Halotia branconii CENA392: one gene and its partner. The protein of the gene in region 1 interacts with the protein of each later gene in a pairwise test. Links are inferred from orthologs where the notes say so. Each region holds a gene or a part of one and is shown in the gene's direction. Other genes may lie near its edges. The genes, in order: eno and rpe.

Region 1 (16,603 bases):
GTGATTACAAGAAATGCCAAAATTAAAGCTACGAGTAATTCAATTAAAGTAAAACCACTATTTTTATTTTGCTTTTGAGAGATTTTTAACTGAACATTTAACAGCCATCTGAGTATATTCATTTTATTAAAGTTTATCCTTAGTAACGAAAACTGAGTTGTGAAATCATTTATGTTTGCTGGATAAATTATGGTTAACGACAACCACCAAGACGACCGCACAAAGAGCTATAAGAGCTTTGACCTCTAACAATTTCGGTTGTCATTTCTACTAGCGGTGCTTTGCGATCGCCTAATGCCCCAGTAAATGTTGCTGCTTTTTTTCCAGTGCTACTAGATGTTAGAGGAGCAGAACCGATGAAGGCATCTGAACGATATACCCTAATTCCCAAACGATAGCCTTGACCTTGATCAGGGTTGCTACCTGAAACTGCTAGCCGAATAGCCTGAATATAAAACAGATCGCTGGTACAGTCGGGATTAGCGATGCTGCTATTTTTGTTAAAGCAATACAAACCAGTTGTAGCTGTGGGAACCGCCGCACCACTAATTAAATAGTCACTGGTTGAGCTTGATACTGTTCTAGTTGTACTAGCAGCTAGTGTGGTGGTGATCGTTGGATCTGAAACTGTTTTAGACTTAATAGCATCAATGAAGGATTTAGCTGCTTCTGTTGCTAATTCAACGCGTCTAGCTTGCACACGGGTTGCTGTTGACATAACTAGAATAGGTGCGATCGCAGCTAGCAAAATAGTAGCCACAAGGATCGCCACCAGCGACTCAATAATGGTAAAACCAGACTCGCTGGACTTGACAGAAGATAATTTTTGTAGTGGATGTGAGTTCATAGAAATTGAAAATCAAAAATGGTACTAGTGGTCTGTCCAATTAATTAATTTTGAGGGGCTGTGAGATCCCCGACTTCTTAGAGAAGTCGGGGATCTGACCACCATCAGATATCAGAATTAATGCGATGAAAAACTATTATGGATGGAGTTTGCAGTCGCCAGGGCGTTCAGTTGCAGGGAGTGCAAATTTTAAACCGCTGCCAAAATAAGTAGTGTCTGGGGTATCAAATCCATCTGATGTTTGAGTTTGGACAGCACACAACAGAGTTTTCACCCAAAGGTCATCCCGACCAACTTCTCTGAAATATTCACTTGGAGGGTCTGTTGCTGGAATTACAAAGCGCTGAGCAAACAAGTCGGGGTTTTGGGCTAATAATGCTACATCAAAACCCCAGTTACGGTTGGGAGGCATATAATAAGGCGCTTCCCCAGCAGCAGTACTACCTACAGAAGTACTATCTGATGTATAACCAGGTCTTGAAGTATTTAGTGTTCTAATAAAAACACTGTTAATGGCAGTAGTAGAAAGAGCATTGACGTTAGAAGAGGTTGTAGCAGCAGTTGCTGCCCCTGGTCTGACAAGAGCTTGGTATGGTGCAGTAGCATAAATACTGCGTTTAAATTGGATAAATGAACCGCTGATATTAGCATTAACGCCATCCCAGTTTTCTAAGAAGCGCACAAAATTATGTAAACCCCCATTTATTTCATAAGTACTTGCACCCACACGAGCAGGAGTATCACCAGCCGCAATTATGAGATTAAAAGTTGTGTCGCTTGCTTTAGATAACCATCTAGTATTTTTAACGACGCTGGACAATGATCCTGCTAAACTGGCATAACCTTGATCTTGAGGTGCTGCGGTTGTTACCTGTAATTGCAAGACAGGTTCTAATAACGGTTGAAAATACTCATTTCTTGACAAAGACGTGAATGGTGGCGTTGTCGTCGTGTCTCCAGGAAAATCTCTAAACGAAGAATAATTAGGGGGTGACAGGAGAAGTGCAGTAGGATCTGGTGCTTGGGGATACCTGAAGAATAGACGGTAAAAATTAGAACCAGGAGTACTAGTATTAGTATTAGTGAAGTTGTATTTTATCTCGCCAGTGTTGAACGCTGGTGGACTAGTAGAAGTACTTGATGTGGTTGCAAACCATAAGGCATTAGGTGCTACGTCAGGTAAGCTAGCAGCATCTACCTTACTAGGTGTACCTGTTAGAACTACTGGCAATCGTTTTACTACACCTGATTTAATACCTAATGGAATGGGAGTAGCAGTAATACTTATAGCAACATTAGCAGCATTAACCAGTTGTCCAGAACTATTTCGTTTGAACGCAACCCTACGGGCAAATCTTCTAAAATTTGCCATCGCTGGCTGGGCAGTAGTTCCAGCCATAAGTTTGGTAGGATCTGCATCTATTGGGAGATTATGAGATTGTATTGTTCTATCACCGTCGTAACCAATATACCAATCATTTACTCCAGGCTCTGTTTTACATTCTGAAACTGGTATCTTGAAGCACATTTCCATTACATACTCTGGGAAATCTCCTCGGCGCTGAATAGGTGTGACGAAGTTATTTAAGTAAGAACTGTTATTGTCAGTAGCTGTAGGAGTACCTGTGTAGTAGGCATCACCACCAGAGTTAATGAAGAAATTCGATGAAGTAACGAAGTTGTTATTCCAGAAACCTGCCTTCAGTCGGTTGAGTACGGCATTAGGATCGTTAACTTGGTTATTCCGCAAGTCGTAATCACCCTCATCGCGGAAACCTTCGCGGAAGTTATTAGACAGCAAGGTAACAGCATCGGCAATAACTGATGCAGAACGCCAAGTTTCGCCTGTTGTGCAATTAGGTAACCTAGGGTCACTAGGGCGACAAGCAAAATCACGATCGCGATTTGATGCAGCGCGACTATAAAATTTACTATCGTAAGTAGCATCACTGGGAGCAGGCAAAAGATCTGTACCTTTAAATTCTTGTTTAGTGTGCAGATTAAAATTGCCTTTAACATACGCTGGCAAATCAGTTGCTAAAATTAACCCTTTTTCTTCTGCTCTATAATTGTTTTGGCGGCTCAAGTTACTGCCATTAATCAACATAACGGCGTTAGGGCGGCGTTCTGGATCAAGCCTGTAGTCACTGGCGCTGACGTTTTCACTGGTTGAATCACTGATATCTTTTTGAGCATCTTCACGAGAGGCATAGATAATGCCACTATTGGGTAATAAATATTCATTAGCCCATGTACCAGTGATTGAAGTTGTGCGAAGCAAATTTAAATCTATGACTGTGGCACGAATTTCTAATGGTTGACGCTGTTCAACTTCTAGATTGTAGTTTCCAGTTAATGCAGCACCTTTATCTATAGCCTTAATTTGTCTCGCATCAAGAAATGTAGTTTCTTGGATTGCACCATCAGGAATAACAGTAGCATTACGAGCTAAAGAGCCATCGGCAATGTTGATTGCACAGATAGTAGAGTCAATTGCTGATTGCTCAGATAAAGTAAGTTTGCTGGCTGTTGCTTTAGCTAGTGCTTGCCGTAATAGAGGATTAACAAGGCGACCGTTGGGAAATTTCAAGTTAGCTTGATATTTTAAGCGTTCTAGCAAATCTACACCAGTGTTTGCTACATCATCAGCATTAGCCGCAGTTGTAAACAACCCAGCGGTTAAGGTCTGTCCTCTAGTTACACTAGCAGATGTAGTAGCGGGAACACCGTAAACTAGCCCATTATTAGAAGTTGCTGCTGTTGTTGCATTAGTGGGGTTGTAGTAACTACTTACACAGGCTATTGGTGTTTGATAATCATCTGCTGTAGCCGCATTAGGAGCATAAGAATCACTGTTGTAGTGATAGACTGCTGTAGCACGCATTACCAAATCACCACGTTTTTGTTTACTCGCATCAAGAGGATCGGTAGGATCAGGCACTGACATCGGCATAGTGTCAGGCCAGACTGTTAATGCTGAAGCAATAGTAGGTAGTCCTGAACCTGTACGTCGATATACACCTGCACCTGTAATTACTCGTAATCCTCCAATTACATCAAGAGCATCAGCGCGGGGTGAAGCAGCGGCTATTTCCCAGAATCCGTCACGTCCAGTTACCCCCAAATCTGCCAACTGTTTAACGCTAGTAGTACGAGTGCGATCTTTAGTACTACTTGCCCAAGTCACACCAGCAGCTACGGTTTCAGGTTCTTCTTCTCCAACAAAAATTCCTTTTGTATCGTTCCACTTGAGTTCAGGTAAATTATTACCTACAATAATGCGATCGCCTAAATTTGCTTCTGTAACAGGAGAAGTAGCTACAGCATCCGGATCTTTAGCAGGTAGCTGTGCCGTATTTAGCGTTAGTGTTGTATTGGTATCTGTTGGATATATCCAGCTATCTGGTGGACGTAATCCGTTACTTCTTCCTGAAGCGTTATATCCTTGCAAAACATTTGCTGTAGTATAAGTACCAATGGCAGGTTTAGTAGGATCGTTATAAGGTACTTCTTTGAATGGTACGCGCCTAGTACGTTTTTTAAAGTAAATTTCTAATTCTTCCCGACGTACTTTATCTGAGTCTAAGCTGGGATCGGCTGTAATCCGTTTATTTCTCTTCTCTTCGACCTCTTGAGGATCAGTACTTGTAGTATGAATTAATTGTGCATTTACCAACAAGTCAATGCGTTGAGCATAAGCCTGACTGTTATAGGCAATTTCATTTGAGTTATTCGAGGTAGATTTATTTGTAGTTGCAGTTGTTGCTGTTGCAGGAGTATTATTCTCTTGAAACAAATCTACTTTAACTAACCCAAGGTCTGAAGCACTTATTGGTGAACTACCTGCGACATTACCACCAACAATTATTTTGCCATTTTCTCGCTCGTAATAACAAGAATATCTGCTACTGACCTGAAATAATCTAATCTCTTGATCACTTTTACCAGTCAATAAATTGCTATTGGTGAAAACGCGTCCATTCAAACGAAATCTAGGCCCTGGTGTGATGTCTAAGTCATCCTCATAAACAACAGCATTATTAGTAATAGGAACTTGGCTGCGGTCTTGTTGCATTTCTAAAGCCGAGAAGCCTTTATTACCTCGATACGGTTCATATTTGCTCGAATCGAGACTACCTATACTAGTAATAGGAACTGTTGCCGTATATACGAAAAAGCTTTTTTTCAATTCTCCAGTGGGTAGTTTATACCAACCAGAAGCGCCTACCAAGCTAGCGCTAGTTTCACCTGCTATATCACAGGCTCCACCTGCCTTAGCTGGCAACATAGGAGGAGTTCTCGCATCTAGCGGTATTCTCTTTCTAGTTTGAGTTGCACCAACTTGAGGTGGAGTCCGAAAGTTGATCGCGTAAAGAATAAAACTATCAAATTTACCATTATTATCTGTATCGGCAGGAAATTTCCAAGCTGCTTTTGAGTTTTCTTTGTTTTCTAAAGTATCAGGTTCTTCAATTACATTGTTTGCATCGATATCATAATTCAGGGTTATAGGAGTCTCGTCGCCCAACGTATAGACAGGAAGTTTAGAGATTAAAGTAGTGTAGAACGTTGTGTTTGATGGGACAGAACGTGGCAAAGTGGGGTCAGCAAATAATTCAGATATTTTTGCTTTAGCCCTTTCTAAAGCTGGTGTAGCGGCTTGCATTGTAACCTCATTCACCCGGACGTTACTTGCATTTTTTGCCCGTTCAAATGATCTAAATAAAATTGCTGTGGTCAGCAGTATAACTACTAGCGATACCATTACCACTGTTGGCAACACAAAACCAGCGTTTACCGAACCTCGCCGTCTTTTGGTAATAAATAAAGTTCGTAGTAACCAAACAATTTGCTTTTTAATTGCAGATACAATATTCTTATTCAGATATTTGAAGACTTGTTTGATTGTCTTGAATAGCTGGCGTTTTAAAGACATAGCTACTTTCCTGTCAGGTGGTGAATCGCGGACATATCATTTTTTGGCAACTAGAAATTTTGCCTGTAAAAACCACTTACAGACATAATTAAAAATTCTGTTTTATGTAACTATCTACCCTGTTGAACTAACTCCCCAATGCAATATCAAAACATCAAGAATGGTTTGCTTAAGTTATATCATTTGTTAAGATTTTAGATTTTCCGGAAAATACTGATTTTTTCAAAATTATGTAACTCCTATATGACAAAGAATAACTTCACATTAACTTTGCAAAAATGCATTTTACCTAGGTGTCAGTTTATGAAGATATAGTTAGCGGATTAAGCTTAAAGTACCCATTTATCAAGGAAATATATCAGTTGGTAATAGATAAAAATATGTACAGTCATCAGGGGGGCTTGTGAACAACAAGATCCCCGACTTCTTTAAGAAGTCGGGGATCTGAACCTCTATTACTTAGTTGAGAAGCTTAGTAATGATTTAAATTAATCCCAGCTTCTTTAGCCATTGCTTCTAAACCTTTGCTATCTAAGGTTTTGATTGCTTTGGTAGACAGTTTCATTTTTACCCAGCGGTTTCCGCCTGCCCACCAAACACGCTTTGATTGCAGGTTGGCATGTTGAAGGCGCTTGGTACGGCGGTGAGAGTGAGAAATTGCAAAGGCGTTGTTGGCCTTTTTGCCAGTTAATTCACAGCGACGAGACATAAGTATCTCCAGATGATGATTTTGGTACAGCCTTTCTATTTTAGGGCATCCCTTCGACTTCGCTCAGGGCAAGTGGGCATGGGGCACTTGTACTGAGCGTAGCCGAAGTATGGGGCATTGGGAAGAGTTACTACTGGACTAACACGACTAAAATGATGCAAAAAAATAAAAATGTAGGTTGGGTTGACGTAAGGAAATCCAACACTTTCATCCATGTTGGGTTGCGCTGCGCTTAACCCAACCTACGTCTTATTGTTACTTGCTGGCTTGTTCTGTGAGTTTGGTGAGTACTTCGTTTGAGCGTTCGACAAAAGATTTCATGCCTTCAGCGTCAAAACCTTTTTGAGACATCAGCGCTAAATCATAGACGTGTTGGCAAATCATGTCTACTAATTGTGATGTAGGTGACTGGCCATCACCTTGAATAATACTGCCTTGGTTGAGATTCGCCAGATTTTGAATCAGGGGATGGGCAGTATTTACCAGCAAAATATGGTCTTCAGGAAACTCTGCATTCTGCTGTTGCATCATGGCGTTCATTTCCCGGAGGCGGCGGAGAATCTCTGGTAAAAGTACCATCGCTGGTGGTGTACCTTGAGGATCTTCGGATTTTAAAGCCTCGGTACGGATATTTACCTTAGGTTTATTGAGGGATTTCTCAAATAGTTCTTTAATGACTTCACTACGGGTTTTATTAGTCTTGGGATCAACTATTTCCCCAGATTTGTCTTGTTCTAGCAGGGTGTTATCTAAGTCGGAGTCTACCCGTGTAAATTTGACATCCTGATATTCCCGTTCTAAGAAGTTGATAAAGTGGGTGTCGATGAAGGAGTCCATAAATAGGACTTCTAAACCTTGGTTTTTGTGCAGTTCTACGTAGGTAGCTTGGGTGGCTGCATCGGTGCAGTAAAAAACTCGATTTTCGTGGCGTTCTTTATTGCGTTCTAAGTATTCTTTGAGAGTGGTATATGGAGAAGTAGAAATTGGGGAATCACCAGCAGTGGTGACATCTTGCCAAGCGTCATCTTCGTTAGATTGAACTTGAACTGAAGCAGTTTCACTGTTTTTTAATTTCTCTGCTGTAGTACGGAAGATGATGATGTCTTCGATTTGTTTTTTAAATTTCTCGTCGTTGAGAACACCGAATTTGACAAATGTACCAAGGTCTTTCCAGGCACTGATGTATTGTTCGCGGTTATCGCGGTAAAGTTCTTTGAGCCTGTCGCCTACTTTTTTGGCTATGTAATCGCCGATTTTTTTTACTGTGCGATCGCCTTGCAATGCACTACGTGATACGTTGAGAGGAATATCGGTACTATCAATGACACCCCGCATCGGCATGAGAAATTGCGGGATAATTTCTTCGCAGTTGTCGCTGACAAAAACTTGATTGCAAAATAGCTTAATCTGACCTTTGGCGACATCGACATCGGGTCTCATTTTGGGAAAATACAAAATCCCGTTGATGATGAAGGGATAATCAGTATTTAGATGCACCCACAACAATGGTTCTTCTTGAAAAGGATACAAATAGCGGTAAAACTCTAAATAATCTTCTTGAGTCAAGTTATTAGAAGACTCCCGCCACGGTGCTTTTTGCCTATTTAAGACTTCACCATCCATTTTTATTGGTACTGGCATGAAGTCGCAGTAGGTCTTGACAAGATTTTGAATACGTGCTGCTTCTAAAAACTCTTCTTCTTCTCCTTGGAGGGTGAGGGTAATGGTAGTACCGCGAGTTGTGCGGGTTGAATCTTCGAGGGTGAACTCTGGAGAACCATCACAACTCCAGTGAATCGCTTGCGCGCCTTCTTGGTAGGAGAGAGTATCGATTTCGACTTTTTGCGCCACCATAAAGGAGGAGTAAAAGCCTAGACCAAAGTGACCGATAATTGGTTGGTCTGATTTGCCTTGATATTTATGAATAAATTCTTCGGCACTAGAGAAAGCAACTTGATTGATATATTTTTTAACTTCCTCTGCTGTCATCCCAATGCCATTATCGGTAATGGAAAGGGTTTTTTTGTCTTTATCTATGGCGATTTGAATCTCTGGCTCACCGATGTCTCCGGCGTATTCCCCGGCGCGGGATACCATATTTAGCTTTTGAATTGCGTCTACAGCGTTGGATACCAATTCCCGCAAGAAGATTTGATGGTCTGAGTAAAGTGACTTCTTGATAATTGGGAAAATATTCTCAGTATGAATACTGATAGTGCCTTGTTCTAGCATGATTGGTAATCTTCAGATGTAAGTATTTGAAATTATGGTTGTGGCATATATCCCACAGCCCTCCATTTTCAAAGGTAAACCTTAAGAAGACAAGAGGGCATGATACCACTTAGGATTTTAAAAGAATAGTTTAGGCGATCGCTCCTAATTTTCAGCATTGTTTGCCCCCTACTGCGATTCGGATTTCCCTACCTTTATACATTGAGTCTGGGAAATTTTTGCGAGGCGTTAGATGCATATAGCAATCCGATTTGATTAATGAACATATTTGCGTAGGGAGGGAACAGGGAACTCTTAACGGGGAACACTTCGGCTACGCGGTAGTTGAGCGCAGTCGAAACTCAGTGCATCGCAGGAAAAAAGGGATTTAGGGGTGTACTGAGTTTTTTCTCCAAATCAAATATGAGTCCTATATTACCTTAGTTAAGGCTGGTATTTAAGTATTACTACTATTTTTCTCTAATACGAAAAAGAGGTGATATGGATGAACAGGATCGATAAATTCTTGCTTAAGGGTTAATCCAGCTTTAGTAATGGAGTTTAAAATTCGCTTTTTGGGATATCCTTTGAGTCCAATTTCCCAGTAGTGCTGATCTGACATGGGTTTGCTACTCCAGAATCTTGGCATTTTCATTAATAAATATCTTGACCTTTGTATATAAGAAAATCTCAACTGGAGTGCAAAGAATTGCGTATTGTAAGGCAATGAAATCACCAAAAACTTTTTAGTTACTTCTGCAAGGTTTTTGAGGGCTTGTTCTGACTGTTCATAAGGTAGGTGTTCTAAGACTTGGAATAGTACAATTGCATCAAATTTGTTTTTAGGTAGTGAAAAGTCAGTTGTAAGATCTAAAACTATATCTGGATCTAATTTAGGGTCAACATCAGCAGTTGATACTTGGTAGCCATTTCGTTTAAGGATATCTGTTAAGAATGAGTTAAAAATCCCAATTTCAAGAATGTTGTTTACCTGACTACCAAGAGAAAATATTAGCCGCAACTGGTGATGATAACTGATGAATCGATCTTTGGATAAATACTCAGATTTTCTCAGGTCTAACGATGTTATTAATTCCATAAAAATTACCTGTCTAACTTGATGAAATGACCAAAATGGTGGGTATTACGTTAAATTCTTCCCCAAAAATTAGTTCAAGTAACATGACAAGCAAATTTTCATTACAGTTTTGCGTTTAAAAAAGAGGCATTGCTGAATCTAGGGATGAAATTTGTGTTGAGATCTAAAACTCCTTATTTTCTTTGCGCCTCTGTCTTGAAAAGTTTCCTACGCCGGGAAACCCGGCTTTCCTGCGGAACGCTTACGCGAACGAGGAACTTTTCGCTGCGCCTCTGCGTGATAAAAATCATCCCGCATTTATGCAACGTTCAAAAAGAAATGTTTTTAAACGCAGAGGAACACAAAGGTTAATTGAAATACCTATGTCGTACTTTGTGGAACTGAGACTTTTACTGATAGTTTTTTACTAAAAGTTAGACCTTGTTCTCCTTTATCAATTACGATTGTATCTCCAGAGATAAAGGTATTCTCTAATAATTTGGTGGCGATCGCATTTTCGACTTCTCGCTGAATTGCGCGTTTGAGAGGACGTGCGCCATAAACTGGATCGTAACCTGCTTCGACGAGGTAATCACAGGCGGCGGCGGATATATCAAAGGAGATTTTTTGCTCTTGCAGGAGATTTTCTACCCGTTTGAGTTGAATGCGGATGATGTGTCGCATTTCTGAGCGACTGAGTGTATGGAAGAGAATGATATCATCTACGCGGTTGAGAAATTCAGGGCGGAAGTGCGAGCGCAGGGCATCTGTTACTCGTTTTTGCATCATTTCATACTTGGTATCATCACCAGATACATCTAATATGTATTCGCTACCGATGTTACTAGTCATCACAATCACAGTGTTACGGAAGTCTACTGCTCTACCTTGAGAGTCTGTAATTCTACCGTCATCTAGGACTTGCAATAAAATATTAAACACATCTGGATGCGCTTTTTCGACTTCATCTAGCAGCACTACCGAGTAAGGGCGGCGGCGAATCGCCTCAGAAAGTTGACCACCTTCTTCATAGCCAATGTAGCCTGGAGGTGCGCCGACAAGGCGAGAAACTGAGTGTTTTTCCATGTACTCGGACATATCCAGCCGCACTAAAGCATCATCAGAATCAAAGAGAAATTGAGCTAAAGCACGAGCAAGTTCGGTTTTACCTACGCCAGTTGGCCCCATGAATAAAAATGAACCAATGGGACGGCTGGGATCTTTCATCCCGGCACGGGCGCGACGAATTGCTGCTGAGACTGCGGCTACGGCTTCTTGTTGTCCAATGACTCGTTGATGCAAATGACTTTCGAGTTGCAGCAATTTTTGCCGTTCTGACTCTAAAAGGCGATTAACGGGGATTCCTGTCCACTTGGCAACGATTTCGGCAATATCGGCTTCAGTGACTTGTTCTCGCAATAGGGTAGAACCTTGGCTTTGAATTTCTATCAGTTTGGCTTCTTTAACTTCGCGATCGCGCTGCACTCCTTCTAATTTGCCATACTTCAATTGAGCAGCTTTATTCAAATCATAAGCGCGTTCTGCCTGTTCGATTTGCACCCGCAGGGCATCTTCTTCTTTTTTCAGGGTGCTGATAGCTTCTAATAATTGTTTTTCCCCTTGCCATTGCTCGTTGTATTCCTGCTGTTTGACCGTTAAATCGGCGATTTCTTGCTCGATTCGCTCTAAACGCTCTTTTGTTGGGGAAATACTTTTTTCTTCTCCAGCTAATGATAGCTTTTCCATTTCTAGCTGCATCAAGCGGCGGTCAATGGTTTCTAATTCTGCTGGTTTGGAGGTAATCTCCATTTTCAATTGCGCGGCTGCTTCATCTACTAAATCAATGGCTTTATCTGGTAAGAAGCGATCGCTAATATAACGCGCTGACAGAGTTGCTGCTGCTACTAGTGCCGAATCAGAAATTTTGACGTTGTGATGAACTTCGTAGCGTTCTTTCAAACCCCGGAGAATGGAAATAGTATTTTCCACACTCGGTTGATCGACAAATACCTGCTGAAAGCGGCGTTCTAGGGCTGCGTCTTTTTCAATGTGTTTACGAAACTCGTCTAAGGTAGTAGCCCCAATGCAGCGCAGTTCTCCCCGCGCTAGCATTGGTTTGAGTAAATTTCCGGCATCCATCGCCCCTTGTTGACTTGAACCAGTACCGACAACGGTGTGTAGTTCATCAATAAATAAAACAATTTGACCGTTCGATTCGGTAACTTCTTTGAGAACTGCTTTGAGACGTTCTTCAAATTCTCCTCGCAATTTTGCCCCAGCAATCAAACTACCAATATCTAAAGTAATTAGTTGGCGATTTTTTAAAGATTCGGGAACATCACCATTGACCATGCGCTGTGCCAATGCTTCAGCGATCGCAGTTTTACCTACTCCTGGTTCACCAATTAAAACTGGATTATTTTTGCTACGCCGTGATAACACCTGAATGACTCGTCGAATTTCATCATCCCGGCCAATTACTGGGTCTAATTTTCCAGCTTTGGCTTGTTCTGTCAAGTCCCTGCCAAATTTTTGTAGAGCGTCATAGCGGGATTCTGGGTTTTGATCTGTCACTTTTTGGCTGCCACGTACAGTTTTAATACTAGCTTCCAGCTTGATACTATCTGCATTCAAGCTTTTGAGTACCCGTCTGCCGATGCGATCGTCCTCAGCAAAAGCCAAGAGAATATGTTCTACAGAGATGAAATCATCTTTCATTTTCTCCCTAGCTTCTTCGGCTTTGTCTAGCATCACGTCTAAACTGCGACCAAGATATAGCTGATCGCTTTTGCCCACTTTAGGTTGACGTTGAGTAAATGCTTCTAGTTGTTGTTGCAAGCGGATGGGATCGATCTCGGCTTTAGCCAGAATACGGATTGCTAAACTAGTGGGTTCTTCTAAAAGGGCAATGATTAAATGTTCAACATCTAGTTGCTGTTGTTGATATGCACGGACTATATCCTGAGATTTCACAATTGCTTCCCAGGCTTTATCAGTAAATTTATTAGGATCTGTAGGCTGCATCTTTAGAAATTTGAATGTGAGATTTTAGTTTTTGAAGTTTAGTGTAAAGATTTGGTATTTTTTATTTTGCTATGGGGGTCAGTGGTTAGTGGTCAGTGGTCAGTTGTTATTCTTTTCTGCACAAAACTTTGCCAGTATCACTCCCCAAATAATTATCCAAACATGATCAGCATATATTCGCTTGTATCTGCGGTTGCAGTTTGGGGCTAGGAATAGGTGAGAGTTCGACTCATTACCTATTCCTTAATTTAAAACGAAAACACGGTTATGAGGTTACTTTGCTAGATAGTGCTGTGGAAATTTATGGTTACGATCACTCTTTAATATGCTGTCAAAAAGTAATTAATTTAACCACAAAGACACAAAGGACACAGAGGTAAGAGGTTAAAAAAGTTTTTTTCACTTCAACCTTACCCTTTTACTTTTTCCCGTTCACGGCTTTCTGCTTCTAATGAGGATTTAGCCAATTGAATTAGTTCAACTTTATATCCATCTGGATCTTCTACAAAAGCAATTACTGTTGAACCGTGTTTCATGGGGCCTGGTTCGCGTGTAACTTTACCGCCTTGATTCCTGATTTCTTCACACGCAGCGTAAATATCATCTACACCAAGAGCAATGTGACCGTAAGCATTACCCAATTCGTACTTTTCTACTCCCCAGTTATAAGTGAGTTCTAGTACTGTATTGTCGCTTTCATCACCGTAGCCTACAAAAGCTAAGGTAAATTCTCCTCCTGGATAATCTTTTCTCCGCAGTAATTTCATTCCCAGGATTTCGCAGTAAAATTTCAAGGACTCTTCAAGGTTGCCCACTCGCAGCATTGTGTGTAGTAATCGCATATTGATCTTTTCTCTGTACTCAGTTCACTTTATCTATAAACATTTTACAAAGCTTAAAGTCCCAAGGTTAAAAATCTACCGAACCTCAATACAGCAAGTTGCCGCATCATTTTTACTGGTTAGTTGACTTTTAACCAAAAAATAATTCAAAATCCAAAGTCCACGCATCCACCATCGATTTACTTAAACTCTGGAAATCTTCTTTAATCTCAGCAGACAGAGTGGATTAAACACCTATGCTAGCGATTAGGCTCAGCAACTGGAATTGTACGTAACCAACACAAACAAGGATAAACGACAGATGAATAATATTCTAGATACTGCCATTGAAGCGATCGCAGCCCGCGAAATTTTGGACTCGCGGGGTAGACCGACAATTGAAGCCGAAGTACATTTAGCTAACGGTGTTGTGGGACTAGCACAGGTTCCCAGTGGTGCTTCGACTGGCTCTTTTGAGGCGCATGAACTACGTGATGGCGATAAAAACCGTTATGGGGGCAAAGGGGTACTTCAAGCGGTCAAGAACGTCCAACAGGCAATTGCTCCAAAGTTATTAGGCTTGGATGCCCTTGACCAAGAACTAATCGACCGCACCATGATTTTTCTCGATGGTTCGGCAAATAAATCAAATTTAGGGGCTAATGCAATTTTGGCGGTTTCTTTAGCAGCGGCTAAAGCTGGGGCTGAATCTTTGGCAATTCCTCTATATCGTTATTTGGGTAGCCCTTTAGCGAATTTGTTACCAGTACCGTTGATGAATGTGATTAACGGTGGGGCGCACGCGTCAAACAACGTGGATTTTCAAGAATTTATGATTGTTCCCATCGGCGCGCCTTCTTTTAAAGAAGCATTGCGTTGGGGTGCAGAAGTGTTTGCCACTCTTAGCAAAGTCTTGGATGATAAAGGTTTACTGACTGGCGTAGGTGATGAAGGCGGCTTTGCTCCTAATTTGGAATCTAATCAGGTAGCTTTAGAATTATTGGTGGCTGCCATTGAAAAAGCTGGTTACAAACCAGGGTCACAAGTGGCTTTGGCGTTGGATGTAGCAGCTAGTGAGTTTTACAAAAATGGGCAGTATGTCTATGATGGTAAGCCTCATGCCCCCGCTGAGTTTATTGATTACTTAGGGCAATTGGTTGAACAGTATCCCATTGTCTCAATTGAGGATGGGTTACACGAGGAAGATTGGTCAAGTTGGCAACTGCTTACCCAGAAGTTAGGTTCGCGGGTGCAGTTGGTAGGGGATGATTTATTTGTGACTAATGCCACTCGTTTACAAAAAGGTATCCAAGAGAAAGCAGGTAATTCCATTTTGATTAAACTCAATCAAATTGGTTCTTTAACGGAAACCTTAGAAACAATTGACTTAGCAACCCGTAACGGTTTTCGGTCAGTAATTAGCCATCGTTCTGGTGAAACAGAAGATACCACGATCGCTGATTTAGCTGTAGCCACCCGCGCCGGTCAAATTAAAACTGGTTCACTTTGTCGCAGCGAACGAGTTGCAAAATATAATCGTTTACTACGAATTGAAGATGAACTAGGCGATCGCGCCGTTTATGCTGGGACTGTAGGTTTAGGGCCAAAGTAGCTAGGGGCTAGGGGAGTAGTCAGATCCCCGACTTCTTGAAGAAGTCGGGGATCTCGCAGCCTCTCAAAGTATTAATTGATATAAGAAGAAATTACTTAATAAAGTAAAAAATTACTCTTGCTATCGATTCCATATAAGTTTTTACTATTAAATGTATATGCCAGATACTAGTGAACTTACTGGGGTGTAAGATTGTACAAATCAAACTAACCCACAAGCATCTCAAATGTTTTTGGCAAACACTTAAGCTTTATACCGGAAAACCATGAACACAACTTGGCCAGGAATAACCCAGTTGATAGACAGTGGTTTATCGATGAGGGTACAGCAATTTTTGGCACAATCGCCAAGTATGCAACTGGATCAATCAAGAGCAAACCAAGGAATCGATTATGTGCAAGGAACCATTCAACAGATAATTCTGTTTATGCCCCGTTTATTAGGGGCTGTAGCAATTTTACTAGTTGGTTGGTTAATAGCAGCGATCGCCGCAGCAGTCACACGAGGTATCCTAAATCGCACTAATATAGATAACCGCATCGCCTCTGGAATCACAGGCCGCGGCAGCAGTGGAGAACTTCCCCAAGTAGAGAAACTCATCTCCGGTTTAGTATTTTGGAGTGTTATTCTGTTGACGGTTGTAGCTGTTTTACAGACACTACAACTGGAAGTAGCCTCTCGACCTCTGAATAATTTTCTCGATCAACTTGTTGGCTTCTTACCCAGGTTCGTAGGTGCAGCAATTTGGTTGGGAGTTGCTTGGTTAGTCGCAACTATTGTCAAGCTAGTGACTATCAGCGGTCTACAAGCAGTTAGATTAGATGAACGTCTCAATCAAGAAACACAAGACACTACTCCTAATCAGGTGTCTTTGAGCGAGACAATTGGTAATGCCTTGTATTGGTTCATCTTTTTATTGTTTCTAATCCCGATATTAGATACTCTGGGACTGCAACAGGCATTACTACCAGTACAAGTTCTAATTACCCAGATTCTCTCAATTCTGCCCAACATTCTAGCGGCGACGCTAATTGCTACAGTGGGCTGGTTCATAGCTACTGTGGTGCGGCGAATTGTTACCAATTTATTAGCAACAACTGGAATTGACCATTTAGGAAGTCGCTTTGGACTTTCCTCGTCTGCTGGAGTGCAATCTTTGTCGAATATTATAGGCACAATTGTCTATATTTTGATTTTGATTCCAATCGCGATCGCTGCTCTTAATGCCTTGAGAATTGAGGCAATTTCAGTGCCAGCGATCGCTATGTTACAGCAGATTCTCAACGCCTTACCCGCTATCTTTACAGCCATAGCAATTTTAATCGTTGCCTATTTCTTAGGTCGGTTTGTAGCGGAGTTAGTGAC
Region 2 (16,537 bases), 410 kb from region 1 along the record:
CCCATGCCCCATACTTCGACTACGCGGTAGTTGAATCTCGACTACGCGGCAGTTGAGCGTAGTCGAAACTCGATTGCCGCGCAGCGCTGCACTGACTTGTACTGAGCGTAGTCGAAGTAGCCTGTCGAAGTGTCGAAACTCAGTACAAGTGTCCCATGCCCCATGCCCTTTACCGAGACTCAAAAAAGATATCTTTTTGTTGTAACCAATCTTTACCTACTTGAATACTGATATCCGAGTCGAGATTGCCAGTGCTTTCTACGCGTACATCTCCAAATCCTAAAGAATTGCGGATTGATTCAGCACTTTCACCATCTCCTTGCTGAGCAATAATATTAGTAACTTCTAAAGGTTCACTCCAAGGTTTAGATATATAAACATTACGATAGCCAGCTCTTTCTAAGGCTCTCAGCAAGGGTCGCAGTTGAGAGCGATCGCTACCTGTGCTATCTTGAATAGCTACCCGTAAAGAACCTGGGTCAGTAAAATGTGGTATTTCGCTGGATGATTCTACAGATTCTAAGCCAAAATATTGAGTCATGAGTTTGGCAATACCACGTCTGCTGGGTAGCCAATAGCTAGCATCATACTCGTTCTTTTCGCTAAAGCGACCTGGCAGCATTAACATTTGCATATTTGAGCGATTAGTTCGCACTCCAAAACCCACTAATGCCACTAATTCCTCAACTGTTAAATTGGTATCAATGTGTTCTTTAACTACATTAAGAATTTTAGGTAATTGAGCCACAGTTACGGGGTTAAGGGTCTGATCCATCAAAGCCCGCAGTACCATTTGCTGGCGCTGAATCCGCCCAATATCTCCTAATGCATCATGGCGAAAACGTAATAATTGTAGTGCCTGATCACCATTGAGGTGCTGCTTACCAGCCTTCAAATTAATATATAGATGCTGGGAATCATCTTGGTATTTCATGTCTTTGGGTATATAGACTGTCACCCCACCCAAAGCATCAATTAGTTTGCCTACTCCCAAAACGTTGATTCGGACATAGCGATCAATTCCTACTCCGCCCAACAAATTACTGACTGTTTTAGCAGTCAAAGCTGGCCCGCCTTCTAGATTGGCAGCATTAATCTTTCTTGTACCATGCCCTTCAATTTCTATGCGGGTATCTCTGGGAATAGAAAGCATGGCTACTTTTTTTGTCTCTGGATCAAATTTGAGCAAAAGCATCACATCCGAAAGACCATCAAAAGAGTTGACCTGGGGTAAATATTTCAGGTCTTTGGTTTCAGCAGGAGGATTTTGAATATCTGGTGGTAGTACACTCATCCCCATAACTAAGAGATTGACGGGGCGAGTTAATTCCGAAAATCGCAAGCCACCACCAGAAATGCGATCGCCATCAAAAACTGCTTCGTCTTTAGCACTTAGCTGGGCTTGCTGCAACGGTGTACTAGTCAAAGAAACAGCTAACAGCGCCCCTGCTGTTGCTGATACCATTGCAATACCACTCATACCCACCCAAAACCAAAGCCAACGTGCTGATTTTGAGGTCGGAGAATTTTTGTCTTTGGAATTGGGAGTATTTGACAACTGGTTTCCTTCCACCGAAGTTCTTTGAATGGTCACAGATTTCCTCACACTTAACTGAATCAAATTCGGTAAATTTGCAGACTAAAAATAAGATGCAGACAAATTAACTCATAATAGTTAACTTTTAATGAATTTGGCTGAGTTGTTCACTATTGTTTCAACTACAACACTTTTAGCAGCATTTCCCCATTATTTGTGGCAAATTTGGAGATGTTGTCTTGCAGTATGACAACAATAAGGCAATTTGACCAGATCTAGTAGTAGATAATCTGTTATTTATAAGCATTTAAGTAAGAATACTAATCTAGCGATCGCTTGTAGAAATTAAGGTCAGTATTTACCCAGTATACGCTCGGCAAAATTGCTAAAACCCGGTAAACGACTAGATTTACCCTGAATAATGCGAAACATCAACCAGACACTCACTAAAAAATAACTAGATGTGAGAAAGCTATTGAGAATTAATAAACGCAATGTGAAAAATGCTGAATTTTCTGCACCAGTTGCTAACAAAAAGTAACCCAACAACCAAGTAAATGCCAGAGTAATAGACAGACGACTCACGATTAGTTGTTCCCGACTACCTTGATGGCGATAGAGAGTCCACAAAGATGGAAAAAATCCAATTACTGGAATTAAATACAACAGTAATTGTCTTTTTGATGTAGCTGTATTTTGACTGGATCTTAAAAATTCGGGATGGGTAAAATTATCTCCTATTGCCTTATTTTCTGCGTCTTCTTGTTCTTTTGTCTCCATTTCACTACTGCCTATATTGCCAATTGATTCAAAATTGTCCATTGGGATGAGTCTAATCCTAAACTAGAGGGATGAAATTTGGTGATGTAGTTAGAGATAATAAGCTGTAAACCAAGATTTAACTTAGTTCTATCCCGCAATCGGCTAAAGATGCAGACACGCAAGCTAGTCAACTGGTGGCAAACACTCACACCAATAGCTCAAATCGGGGCGATCGCTTTATGCGCTCCACTATTAGTTCTCAATGGCTGGGCTGTTTCGGCAATTTTTCATTATTTTCACTCTCTAATAGTCATTTTAGTCGGAGCCTCAGTTCTAGCATTTCTGCTCAACTACCCTGTTACCTGGATGGAGCGTCAGGGTGGAAGACGAGAGCAAGTCGCTATTCTAGTCTTTTTGTTAGCTTTATCGGTTTTATTGGCGCTGGGTGTAACTCTGTTTCCCTTAGCCCTTACCCAAGCTCAGCAATTGGTGGCTCGTTTACCTGAATTGATTGACTCTGGACGCTCTCAGTTAATGATGTTAAACGAAAAAGCAGAAATTGCTGGCTTACCAATTAATCTTGATGCGTTGGTGGTGCAAATTAACGATCGCGTCAAGGGACAACTACAAGCGATCGCTGGACAAGTTTTAAATCTAGCTGTTGTCACATTCACAAGCTTGCTAGATTTTCTGTTGACGATGGTTTTGACTTTTTATCTTTTACAGCATGGAGGTGAACTCTGGCAGAGTTTAGTAGAATGGCTTCCTACTAGATTTCGCGCCCCTTTCTCTCAAACAGTACGTCTGAGCTTTCAAAACTTTTTCATCACCCAGCTGATTTTGTCTATTTGCATGGCATCAGCGCTCATTCCCACTTTTTTATGGCTGAAAGTGCCATTTGGCTTGTTATTTGGCTTAACTATCGGCATTATGGCCTTGGTTCCTTTTGGTGGCTCTGTGGGTATAACTCTCACTACTTTATTAGTGGCACTGCAAGATTTTTGGATGGGAACCAGAGTTTTATTAGCAGCCGTTATTGTCCAGCAAATTTTAGAAAACATTATTGCCCCTCGTATTTTAGGTAGTTTTACTGGCTTAAATCCAGTTTGGATACTCATTTCTGTGTTGACAGGAGCCAGAATAGGGGGACTTTTAGGTGTGATTGTGGCTGTACCAACTGCTGTAATTATTAAAACTGCATTAACTGCTTTACGTCCTCAAAAGTTAACTAATGAAGCAGACGAGAGCATGGCCACTGAAGAGATAACTACACCCGTTAAATCAGAAGAATCTGCCAAAGCTGAAGCCAAAAAGAATATGAATGTTTCGGAACCAACGTTACCTTAAGCAAGTTCAAAATCAATCTTCGTTCGTAGTCAGGACTAAAGTCCTGATTTTAGAGATTATTGGATAGAAACGAACCGCATAGACGCGTCAGCGGCTTCCCGCAGGGTAGGACGCAAAGCACACAAAGAAAAGGTATACAGCGTTTCTCGGTTGGGTATAGTACGTCTTTTAAGAAGAGAGGGGCTAGGGACTAGGGATTAGAGACTAAGGAAATGTACCTCATCCACATGAAATTTGCTGTAAGAGTTCCTGAAAGTTTTTGTGTAACTTTCTACTGAGGCTCTACTATTGCACCCATAAATAAAATGCTCCCTGTTTGATTATCTCTAATTGCACAAAAGAAGGGGCGATCAACAATCATCCGAAATGGTTCTGGTTTTTGTCTTAAAGATGTCGTCACTACTCCTACCGCCGTAGCTGCTGCTGCTTCCGTACCTTCTTCATTCACTTCAACAAAAGTTTTATGCTGAACTTGGCTAAGGCTTAAATTTTTACCGATGCCGGAAAAATTGGCTTTGTTAGTAAAAGCTTCCTCCATACCCAAAGCTTTTAGCGCGTCATTGAGTGTAACGTTGTAGTCGGTTTGAAAACGGGGTAAACGAATAAAGCCTTCCTGCTTCTTAAATTGAGACATCCATTTTTCCCAGTTCTCAAAATTTAAGTTTTGGTAGAATGCCTTGAGATTCGAGTTTTTTTGCGGCAAAAAGATATAGAAGCTGATTTTGCCATCTTTGCCATAAGGTAAACTAATTGCCTGAAATTGCTCGTTTTCGTAGTATTTGTAGTCACCCTTCTGCGACATCATTGGGTGCTGCTTCTGCTTACCAGATATAGGATAGAAGGGATATTCAGCAGTTTGACCTCGATCAAATTCGTTGCTCCATTTCCCTTTGAAATATATGGCGTTAATCAGAAATAGCACTTGTTCGGGTGGAATCGTTTCAACTATTTTGTTGATTTTACCTTGTGTACTCTCATTAACCCAGTTATTGATGGTGCTGGGAGCTGTAGCATTTTGAAAGTCTAAATTTGTCACCTTTGCTTCATAGAAATCCTGGGTTTTCTGGAGAAAGTCTGGCTGTAAGCTAGTATTTTTGTTCGCCCACAGCGAGTTAGCAATTGTCAGTTGCACTTTTTCATCAGGATTTTCTAGCAGTTTTTTTAATGCTGTATAAGCAGAGTTGATGTCTTGGAGATTCATACCCTGAAATTGCAGGGTTTTAGCCATTGCCTGTTGAGTGGAGCCACTAGCACCGTTGTAAGCTATGGTAAGGGCGATCGCTACACTCGCAGGTGAAACAAAAATGTTCTTTTGACTACTATCTTTTTTGATAATTTCTGAATACAGCTTGAAGCCAAATTGATTATTAGCATTCACAAGCTTTGTATCAGGGGTCATTTTTTTTTTGTAACGGAGACTCCGAGCGAGGTGGTTCAGATTTCACTAGCGCATTCGTACTCGCGCTGTTATTGATCTGAGAACATCCTAATACGCCTAATAAAACAACACTAGCTGCTGCTAAAACGTAACGTCTTCCTAGACTCACACCATAACGTCTTTGCAAAAAGTTTTCTCTTACACCACTCAACTTTTGCCGATTCATTCTGTCACCTCGCTTACAAAACGTTTTTAGCTATTTGTAAAGTTTGACGCTAATTGATGTGTCAATTGTTAAATATTGCCTTGATTACAGCAAAAATATTCGATGGTTACAGTTTTGGTAACAGTCAGCAGTTGGAAGTAATAAAAGGGAACTGATGCAGGTTAGTGATTCCGGCTTATTAAAGCTAATTTGTGAAGTGATTTGATTGGGAATAATGTCTAAAGTTTTGAGTAAATGTATTGTAAACTACGTATTGCTTAAATGAGCAAGTATTTTATGTTAATAACCATAAATAAATCTAATGTTTGTTTAATACATTTTGTGCTTGTTAAGTTTTTTGGTTGTGTGCAATACACTCTTAATCGGAAAAATAGATTAAGGACTAAGGTCTGTTTTTAAGCGCAAAATAGATTTTATTGTAGGTAGATTGTAGGTTGGGTTGACGTAAGGAAACCCAACATTTGCGTTGTTTTGTTGGGGTTCGCTGTGCTTAAACGCCACTTTCTTCAACGGGGGGAACCCACGCACAGAAATCGCTCCCAACCTAATTGTTGTATATGCACATAATAACGAGAAGAGTATGTAGGGTGAAACCCCATATTTAAACAGTACGAAATATACCTTACTAAAACGAGAAACGCCATATTTACTTCAATTAACAGGAACACTCCACCAAGCTAAACCATAAGGTTGAGTTGTTTCGTTGACTTGTTGGCGAAACTGAACCCTGATTTTGTAACTCCCAGTAACAGGAACGGGACAGAAAATATGTTCTGCACTATCAACTGGACTAATTGAAGAACAAACAGTAGCAGCATCAGAATTTTTCGCATCAGTTTTGACTAAATAGAGGTCAAGATTATTCAAACCGCGATCGCGGAAATTTTCGTTAACATCAAATTGTTGATTTTTATTTTTATCGTTTAACTCGACTAACCTATCCCAAGTCAAGGTGACAGCAACAAAACTTCCTTGCTTTAACGGTTTAGCTAATAAATATTCTGCCGAAGTTCCAGCATTAACTGTGCGATAATCCCAACCAATGGCAGGTACAAAAACTGATGGTTGCCATTGACCAGAACTAAATTGCTGATAAGCGCGAAACGCATTTAAATGACCTGTTCCCATTTGGGAATCTAAGGGAATTGTGGCATCTTTGTAAGCATCAGAAGCTAACCAATCTAGGTTTTGTTTATCAATGAGCGTCCGCGTCATTCCCAGCCGTAAACCATCGCCGCTATCTTGAATTTTTTCTGCTGAATTGAGTAATACAGCTTTCATTACTTGATGACGACGACTATCAATGCTCCAATTACGTTGTTTTGTCCGCATCTGTCGGTCGCCAAATTCTTGTAATAAGGCAACAGTAGCGGTAACTTGAGGCGTTGCAAAACTTGTACCTGTGACTTTGTTTAATTTGCCATCTGGATTGAGCAAGGGAATATTATTACCAGGTGCTACTAAACTAATGGCACGTCGTCCATCAAGATTAAACTCCTTACCAGCTAAACGACCACTGACTCCTTGGTTAGCACCCGCTAGATTAGAAACGTCAACTTTATTAAAAATTCCTCCTCGGCGGGATGAAAAAGCCACGTTTATACCGTTAAAATTATCTGTAGGGATAGGAATACCTCCTTTACCTTGGTTGCCTGCGATCGCATACACAACATCATGAAAGCGACTAGACCAGTCAACACACAATGTTAGTAAAGCTTTACCGTCCAAAGTCGCTTCTGGCCGCGGATCACGATTAAGAGATTCACCAAAGCTAAAGTTAATCGCTCGAACATCACCACCATTTTGTGAAGCTATATGCTGTGCTGATATACATTCTTCCGGCTGACCCATGTTTTTTGTAGAACCCACAGCAGACGAATATAGTCTCGCTCCAGGAGCAACTCCAGGTACAGCTTTGTCTTGGCTGACCATAACACCAGCAACATTGTAAGCGTGGGGGTCAACACCGCTATTAGACTTGGCTCGTCCATTACGCAAGAACACACCAGCTAAGGATACAGCACGATTTTTAGACACAGCTTTATCCCAACCAAACATTCCTGGACGACCAATTTCTACCTGACCAATAGCAATCTTACGACCAGTCAAATTGTAAGGAGGTTGGTGTAGTTTTAAAACATCAATGCCGTTAGTTCCTAAGAAACTTTGTAAAGCTGAAGCCAGTACTGGCGCACTTAAACAAGAAGTACTCAATCCCCAAATTATCCAGCTTAGTTTTTTAGTCATTTGATTAGTAGTTAGGAATTAAGAGTTATAGAGTTAAGAGTGAGAAGTTAAGAACTACTATTCTCCTTCATCTATTAACTCTGACAAAAAAGACGGGATCAAAGTTATGAGCGATCGCGCAATGTTTTGTTACAATGCTTACAGACGAGGACGCTTACAAACCCACTAACCATGACCCAAAACCTATCTAAAAAGCCCATTGTCATTGCTCCATCTATCCTATCAGCCGATTTTAGTCGTCTGGGCGAAGATATTCGCGCCGTAGATGCAGCAGGAGCAGATTGGATTCATGTTGATGTAATGGACGGTCGTTTTGTACCTAATATTACGATAGGCCCTCTGGTTGTGGAGGCAATTCGTCCAATTACAACAAAACCACTGGATGTCCACTTGATGATTGTGGAACCAGAAAAGTATGTAGAAGGTTTCGCTAAGGCTGGAGCTGATATTATTTCTGTACACTGCGAACACAACGCTTCGCCACATCTGCACCGCACCTTAGGTCAAATTAAAGAGCTTGGTAAGAAAGCTGGAGTAGTACTTAATCCTGGTAGTCCTTTAGAGCTAATTGAATATGTTCTAGAGCTTTGTGATTTAATACTGATTATGAGCGTCAACCCTGGTTTTGGCGGTCAAAGCTTTATCCCTACGGTAGTACCTAAAATTCGCAAGTTGCGTCAAATGTGCGACGAACGCGGCCTTGACCCTTGGATTGAAGTAGATGGCGGGTTAAAGGCAAACAATACTTGGCAAGTGTTAGAAGCAGGAGCTAATGCAATTGTGGCAGGTTCAGCTGTATTTAACGCTAAAGATTATGCTGAAGCAATTACAGCTATTCGCAACAGCAAGCGTCCCTCGCCGGAACTAGCAAAAGTTTAAAACAGCAAGTATCACTAGGATTCAGATCCCCGACTTCTTTGAGAAGCCGGGGATCTTGTTGTTCGAGATTAATCTTTTATCTACCTATTCTTGCCCATTGAGTTACTTTCCAAATGGTAAAAAATAAGGCAGCAGAAACTAAAGCTCCAATATTCCATTTCACAGAATTTTTGAGTAAATTCAGCCGCTGAGTCGATTGATTTGCTTGTGCTTGACTCTTAATTTGTTCCTTAGCTTTAGAGACTTCTAATAAAATTTGGCTTTTTAGTTCTTGAGGATTTTTAGCATTTGTTGAGCGTCCCTGACTCTTTAAAAAATTATCTATTTGTTGTGGTGTAGCTTGCTGTAATCGCTTTTCTACCTGTTCAGCCTGAGACATTTGTTGCTGGGATGCTGTATTGATTTGAGCATAACTTTGTCTATTGAGTCTGACAGTGTTACCAACTCCTAAAGGAATCATTAATAAAAACAACACAGCCAGTAATAAACTAAGCCAAGAGAAAAATTTCAAAGTCAGAAATTCCCATCTGGCTCGTGCATGTAGTTCTCCATAAAATATCAATGTTAATCCAATCAAAGGTACTGGTACTCGTTCAACTAATGCGCCGAAGGTTTGAAATTCCCAAGAGGGATTCATCAGTCTCAATGGAATTAACATCTCTATGATGTCAAATAAAGCTAGTAGCAATAGACCATAGCCCAAAATTCTCAAAAGAGTCATTGAGCTTACTTGGCTAAAAGCAAATTCTTGTAGCTCTTGTATTAAGGGGATAAATTTATCGCTACTTGATTTTGTCATGTTCCTAGAAAAATATAAAAAAGGGGATTGATTGATATTAAAAATTGGACAAAACACTAGACAGTTATGAAGATTGAAAGATATAGAAAAAATGAGTTTATATATACAAACTCTGTATAGTCTTTGGGACTTACACACAAGTTATGGAAGAATAAAACCGCAGAGGCAAGGCAGCGCGGTCATGGGGAGGCAGTCCGTTGGGCGGGTTCCCCGACTTGTAGGAACTGCCGTGGTTTCCTCCATGAGCGACTGCCGCGCGGAGTACGCTGAGGAATAAGAGTTTAAGAGATACTTTGCGTAAGTTCTGGTCTTTACTTTTTTTCAATTATTTTGATATTAAGAAACAACATCATAGTTTCTCACTTTAGGGGAAACTATGCAAATAATATTTTGGGAGCGTCTCGCTTCTTCTGATTTTGGCTTTTTTATAGGCTGAGTTTGTAAAATCCTAATAAATACTAATACAATACTGCCTAAGGTTATAGCTAAAAATATAATTCGCAGTTTTTGCCATAAATACATAGCCTTTAAGACTCCGCAATATCTTGGTTTTTTGCTTCCTGCTGCCGAAGCATGAAAAGGTAAAATAAACCAAACATCAGTACCCCAAATATCCCAAATAGTCGAGAGCCATCCCCTTCATGCCAATAATCAAATGCCTGGGTATTTTGTTGAGCAATGACTATTGCTAAGACGGCTACTCTTACCCCATTGATAATAAATGCTGAGATAACAGCCACAATTGGTACGATAATTAATTTTTTACGTTCTAAGGGAAACATTAGCAAACAAATGACGGCGATTCCTAATAAATGACTAATTAATTCTGCACCAGAGCAGCCACTATAAACCTTGATACTTCCTGTTGGCAAGTTTATATAAATTCCTTTAAGAGATACTTCAAAACCTGAATACCAAAGTAATAAAGCCGAAAATTTGGCAGTTAATGGGGAGATATCTATCGGATAAGATAGTAATAATTTTGGTATACCAAGAAAAAACATGATTGTGAGTTCTTGCCAAAACTGTTTTAATTTCTTGAAACTAGAAGCGAGTAAAGCAAGACCTAATGCAGAGATAAAGGGTGATATGTGAGTGAATATTCCCAGTAACTTACCATTAGTTAAAGTGGCACTTTGCCATAACACAAAAGCAATAATTAATCCACCTAAAAAGCTAGAAAAAATATCACTTTCTAAGGTTAAGCTTTTGTGTTTGTCATTAACCATAGAGGCTACAGCTAATAAAAACAGAACACTCATGCCTAGATGAGAAGGATCTCCAGATCTCCATGTGATGGTCAGGAGAATTGCAATTAAGCCTCCTCCTATTCCTAGTAGCCAGAACTGGGTATTTTTTAGTGGTTTAATTGCAAATTGGGCAGCTTTCATATAAATATACTTGAATTAAACTCCTACCAAAATAAATACTGTTGAGGAACTTAGAGTTTTTGCAAGCGATCGCTCATCTCCAAAGTCTACCTTTAAATCAGCTTTTACTACCTACTCTGGTTTTTGTTATCCTCTGAATTTATAGATATTTAAGTGCAATACCTTACTGAATCTCTTTCATTTTTGCCAATACTTTTTGATAATCATTCGCCTTTCCTTGTTGCTTATAAAGGTCGGCAGCTTTTTGAAAATCTTGACGCGCTGCTTGATTGTCTTTTGCTTGAACCTGGGTAAGACCTCGATAATAGAAAATATCGGCATCTTCAGGCTTAAGTCGAATAGCTTGGTTGAAATCGGCTATTGCTCCTTTGTAGTCTTGCTGTAGAAAGCGGATTGACCCACGAAGTTTGATCGCCTCACTATCTTCAGGCTTGAGACGAATAGCTTCACTCAAATCGGCTATTGCTGCTTTGTAGTCTTTTTGTAGAAAGCGGACTGCTCCACGAGCTTTGATAGCCTCAATATCTTCAGGCTTGATACGAATAGCTTCGTTGAAATCGGCTATTGCTCCTTTATAGTCTTTCTGTTGAAAACGAATTTCCCCACGGTTCTTAAAATTACTAGCATCTTCAGGGTCAAAACGCACAGCTTCGTTGAAATCGGCTAGCGCTCCTTTTAAGTCTCCTTGTTTAGCACGGAGTGTTCCTCGAAGTGAGTAGGCTGTGTCTTCAATGTATTCTGGATTCAAACGAATTGCTTCGTTTAAATCAGCCATCGCTCCTTGTAAGTCTCCTGTGCCAATACGTGCTGTACCTCTGGCAAAGTATGCCCAAGAACCAGGATTCTTTTGTACAAGTCGGTTTGCTATTTCTAATGCTTCTGGGAAACGCCGCGCTGTGGCTAGCATTATACTACGGAAGATCTGAATGCCACTATCATCAGGGTCTAATTTTGCCGCTTGGTTAAAGGATTCCAACGCATCTGAATATCGTTCTAAATTTGCAAGCATCAGTCCACGCAAGCGCCAAGCAGGAGAGAATTTTGGCTCAATTTGTGTGGCTTTATTAAAGGAGTTCAAGGCTTGTTGATATTCTTCATTAGCTATTTGCGTGAAACCACGTAAATACCAAGCTTGGTAAAAGTTAGGTCGAAGTTGAATTGCTCGGTCAATAGCTTTTATTGCTTCCTCTCGTTCTTTTTTTCCGAATGACTCACCTTGAGAATTGAGCGCCACTTGCCAGCCGTAATTGAGCCAATCAATGGCATCTGCATTATCTCTAGGTTTTTTTATTTTAAATAAAGCTTCCAGAATTGATTTTGTTTCTTCGGTAGTTAGTGGCGGTGGTGCAGTATTCTCCACTCTCAATATAGGAGCCATGCCAACTGACTGCGACCAGCGAACAAAGCTACTGATGGGTACTCCCAAACTTAAACCCAATGTTATCAAGCGTCTTTGCCCAGCTTGATCTGTAATTTCTTCGAGTTCTGATTTTCCATGAATACCAATGACGCGCCCACGGATATCTAACACAGGGCCACCACTCATTCCTTGCTCTGTAAAATTGGTATATGTTAGTCCATATCCGTAACTCAAAGATAAAGAGTTTTTCGCTACAAAAGACCCAATTTGTTTTGATGCAACATTCCCCGATGTAAACTGCCGCTGTGTATCTCCGTTTCCGGATTTTAAACCTGTCCACCCAGAAACAAAAATAAACCCATCATCTTTAACTATGTCGTAGTTTGCTAAGGTAGCAACCCGGTAATTTTGGTCGCTAGTAAACTGTATGAGTGCTAAGTCCGTCTCTGGCAAGGTTTTGAGGTTGCTATTATTTACCTTGATTTGATATTGCTTGCCATCGGGGGTTATTACTTCTAAAACAGTGCGATCGCATTTTTGTGATCCTCTAACTACGTGTTCCGCAGTCAGCACACTGTAAGTGTTTCCCTGTTTGCTAACAATTACTCCCGACCCGCTGCACTCCCGTAAAGTTGGTACATCTATTCGCACCGTAATTTCTTGGGCAATGTTGTTGACTTCGTTGGCGATCGGGGGCAGATTTGAAGTGGAGGGTATGTTTGCTGCCGGCAAAGATGCTTTAGAAGTGTACTGAGGAGCCAAGCGAGCCAATGTTTGAATAGGAATCCCCCAACTATAACGGCTCATTAAATCTTGCAGAGCTTCAGTCGGTCGAGAACCATCTTCATATACATAAGGATTACCCCAAAGAGGATAGGCATGGATACCATTAATACCAATTATTTGCCCCCGCCGATTCAGTATCGGGCCTCCACTCATCCCCTTTTCGATTTCGTTGCTATATCCTATTTGGTATCCTTCCTTGAAAGCTTGCTTTGGTATTAATAACACTCGTCCTGTTTTGAAAATAAACCCCTGAGACGGAAATCCGGCTGCATATATTGGTTCATTAACTGCTACCGTTGCTAAGTTTCCTAGAGGAGCTACAGTATAGTTAGCGCTAGCCCGGAACTGCAACAAAGCTAAATCTTTGCCTTGAAAGTTGACACCCTTAACTAAGCTAGCTGCGTATATTTTTCCGTCTTCTGTCTGGATTTTAGCAGTAGTTCCAGATTCCAAAATATGCTGATTAGTAATAACCGTATAAACTTGGTTATTCTTTTTAAGTACAATTCCGGAGCCACTATTTTCTCCAGATAAAATCTTGACGGTTATTGATTGAGCCAGACGTTTAAGTTGTTCTTCAGATAGCTGAGAGGTTGGTTGTTGAGCAGAAACTTTGGGGGATAACATGCTCAAATTAACAACTTGTATAGGCAACATCAACAATGTACCCATCCAGGCAATTAGAGCCAATGAGCGTTTATACATTAATTTTTGTCTCATGTTGCTTAATATTGCATTGTAAATATATATACAACTGTTTCTATTGACCCTGCACTTAGCTAATTGTTACCCTGTAGTTCTTTCTTGTTCAGTAAGGCATTCATGTCGATGTATATCTGAGAAGAAGCATCTTCAGATTGCAGAATTGGCCCACGAGCTTTATAACCAATTTCGACAAGGTTTTGAAGTACTGAACTTGCGTCGTGATGCGACTTGAGTGTGAATAATAATTGACTACAAGGGCCACCGTATTGACTAGCAGCACATATAACTGCTTGTCTCCCAGAAATTCCTGTTGTGAGGTAATTTAAGATGCCTTGTTCATAAGCACTCTGAAATCTGGTAGATACTGCTTGACACCGTTTTTGTGGAGTATAATTGCCTAAATTCTTCACCCAGCGAATCACAGGAATCTTTTGATTATTATAGTTTTTGGCAAATGTAGTCCATATACCGTTATCGCTTTCACAAAAGTAAGTTTTAGCTTCAGCTTTACTGGGTGCAATTATGGTAGCGACACTACCTACAGCAATTACACCAGCTGTTAGCACCTGCAAAAATAACTGAGGTTTCATAATTTGGTAGTTTCCGGTAGTTTTACTGAGAATATCATGAAAATATAGATAGATACTATGTATTTACCATTAAACAAGAATCACATTATTTAAATAATGTAAATATTTATTTAAAGGCAAAAAATAAATAATTTTTCGGAAGTAGACTCTGTTACTGCAAATGATTTAAAGATAGGATTCATATTTGATTTTTGAAAAAACTCACTCAGGAAATTATTATTTTTTCTGTACTCTGTTTCTTACCTTTACCATAGCTATTGAAATAAACCTCATAAACTCCATACTTTTTATCTATTGAGAATATCGTTCGTTGATTCTTCGACTGTGACTCAATCGAGCGTAGCCGATATGTTCAGGATCAAGGCTAATTTTCGACTACTTCGACTTCGCTCAGTACAAGTGCGCTCAACTGCTACGAAGCCAAAGTCTTGACTTTTGACTTCTGCAAAGCGGTTGATTTATTACTTCACCTCAAATGACTTAATCATTGTTTGAGCAATTGACAAATATTCTGAATATTTCCTGACATCTGCTGTATAAGTAATAATATATGCTTTATTATTTTTGACCATCCAAACTTGAAGGCGTTTAATATTAATTCCTTCTTCTTCAAGAGTGTAAACAATTCGATAAGCTGGTCTGTTGGCTATTTGAGTTTTACCTTCTTCGATAATTTTTGTATTTGCATTAGACAACTTAATCCCATCAAGAAAAAACTTAGTAAATTGCTCTAAATCTTGATTATTTTCTGGTAAATCTTGAACAATTAAATTAACGTTTTCTTGATAAGGATCTGAGTCACCTTGTTTTGGTGAAACAAATTTAACTAAGTTACCAGTTATCCGATCAGGAGTTACAGTTTTTTGCCATTGTGGAAGATATTTAATCTGAATGCCATAGACTGTATTATTATAAATTTCCAAATTACGAATATCTGTTTTTAAGATGAAGATAAAAGCAGTAATAGTTACTGCACTAGCTATTCCAACACCAATAATTACTTTCCATAAAAGCGATTTTGTAGGGGAATTAGTTGATTTTAAACTTTGTAAGGCTTGTAAAACTTCTGTCGCCGACTGATATCTTTGGCGAAAGTCATACTTGATCATTTTGTCTAAAATGTCTGCAAACTGTGGGCTAACTTGTGCGTGGTTACGCCAGACAATCTCGCCTGTAAGATGATCTTTGGGTAATTGGTTAACCTTTATACCAGTAATAGCTTCAATACAAATAATTCCGACTGCATAAACATCACTACATAATCTCGGCTGACCCTGACCCTGTTCGCTGGGCATATAGCCAGGTGTGCCAATTAAAACTGTCGTTACCATTTGTCCCAGTCCGTTGACTGCATGAGAACTTATTTGTTTGACTGCGCCAAAATCAATTAGTACTATCTTGCCATCTTGTTGACGGCGCATTAAATTCGAGGGCTTAATATCTCGGTGAATCACATGATGCTGATGGACAAACTCTAAACCTTCTAAGATATTTTGCAATAAAGCAATTACCTTTTCTTGACTCCACCGATTATTTTGATTGATTTCGCAACTTAAGTCATGTCCTACAATCAACTCTTGAACTAAATAAAATTTTTGGTCTTCTTCAAAATGTGCCAACAAGCGCGGAATCTGGTCATGACTACCTAAGCGGTTAAGAACTTTAGCTTCATTCTCAAATAGCCGTCGTGCATGAGATAAAGTATTGGGGTCTGTTGATTTAGGTGAGAAGTGCTTGACAACACACTGAGCTTGATCAGGCAACTTCCTATCAATGGCTAGGTAAGTAGTACCAAAAGCACCTTCTCCCAGTTTGCTGATAATTTCGTAGCGCCCATCCAGAATTTTACCTATCATTAGATTAATCAGTATATTTGATTAATTTAAATTTTGACATGGAAACTAGTATGTATCAAAGTATAAATATTTATCCATTTTTTACTATTTGGCCCTTTTCTTAGGACTAAAGTCTTTACTACAAATTATTAGCTATGCAAACAAAAGCGGGGAAATAACACTTCCCCGCATTTAGAAAATAAACTTAGCTTAACTAACTGTAAACAAGTTGACTCACTGTACTAAGAGAATACAAAGTTACTTACAGTCAGGCTGTTTGAGGTAATTCCTAATAGTGAAACCAACTCAGTGTTACCTGTTTTCACCAAAGTATCGCTACCTTGTTGCAGAAGTGTGAGGTCACTAAACTGAGTAACTCCAATACCGCCAACACCAATTACATCAATGCTTGCTGTAAAGTCAGTAACAATATTCTTGCTAGTTGGGAGACTGGCATTAGCAATCCAGAACTGATCAGCACCAGTACCGCCAGTGAGACTGTTGCCACCTTTTTGACCAGCAAATAGTGCATCGTCACCATCGCCACCAACCAAAGTGTCATTTTCATTGGCGAAGAGTTTGTCATCACCAGAACCACCATACAAACGGTTATTGCTGCCGTTACTCTGGAGGGTATCGTTGCCTGAGCCGCCGAATAACGATTGACCAGAACCTTCAACTACTGTCAGAGTATC

What was found.
Region 2: the proteins of eno (region 1) and rpe interact in binary tests that used the Escherichia coli proteins (3 or more experiments, as listed by UniProt). The link is inferred for Halotia branconii CENA392 from one-to-one orthologs.

Annotation. Positions count from the first base shown.
Region 1 is NZ_CP124543.1:2,218,707-2,235,309, reverse strand. What follows is about bases 13,141-16,093. They hold eno (phosphopyruvate hydratase), read left to right. Parts: upstream 13,141-13,948; coding sequence 13,949-15,238; downstream 15,239-16,093. Other genes in these bases: QI031_RS09830 (mechanosensitive ion channel), read left to right, coding at 15,504-16,093; gloA (lactoylglutathione lyase), read right to left, coding at 13,216-13,647. Outside these bases: hormogonium polysaccharide secretion pseudopilin HpsC, read right to left, coding at 1-122; hormogonium polysaccharide secretion pseudopilin HpsB, read right to left, coding at 194-847; hormogonium polysaccharide biosynthesis protein HpsA, read right to left, coding at 984-5,783; rpmB (50S ribosomal protein L28), read right to left, coding at 6,256-6,492; molecular chaperone HtpG, read right to left, coding at 6,748-8,724; QI031_RS09850 (methyltransferase domain-containing protein), read right to left, coding at 9,161-9,802; ATP-dependent chaperone ClpB, read right to left, coding at 10,163-12,805; more of QI031_RS09830, read left to right, coding at 16,094-16,603. UniProt on the Escherichia coli protein: Catalyzes the reversible conversion of 2-phosphoglycerate (2-PG) into phosphoenolpyruvate (PEP). It is essential for the degradation of carbohydrates via glycolysis.
Region 2 is NZ_CP124543.1:2,623,627-2,640,163, reverse strand. Bases 6,636-9,522 are described here. They hold rpe (ribulose-phosphate 3-epimerase), read left to right. Parts: upstream 6,636-7,668; coding sequence 7,669-8,376; downstream 8,377-9,522. Other genes in these bases: hpsJ-A (HpsJ-like protein, cyanoexosortase A-associated), read right to left, coding at 8,453-9,175; QI031_RS11520 (S8 family serine peptidase), read right to left, coding at 6,636-7,497. In the rest of the region: QI031_RS11540 (LCP family protein), read right to left, coding at 170-1,594; QI031_RS11535 (hypothetical protein), read right to left, coding at 1,889-2,359; QI031_RS11530 (AI-2E family transporter), read left to right, coding at 2,468-3,646; more of QI031_RS11520, read right to left, coding at 5,902-6,635; crtA (cyanoexosortase A), read right to left, coding at 9,703-10,566; QI031_RS11500 (serine protease), read right to left, coding at 10,730-13,417; QI031_RS11495 (COP23 domain-containing protein), read right to left, coding at 13,492-14,007; QI031_RS11490 (serine/threonine-protein kinase), read right to left, coding at 14,469-15,863; QI031_RS31575 (esterase-like activity of phytase family protein), read right to left, coding at 16,085-16,537. UniProt on the Escherichia coli protein: Catalyzes the reversible epimerization of D-ribulose 5-phosphate to D-xylulose 5-phosphate.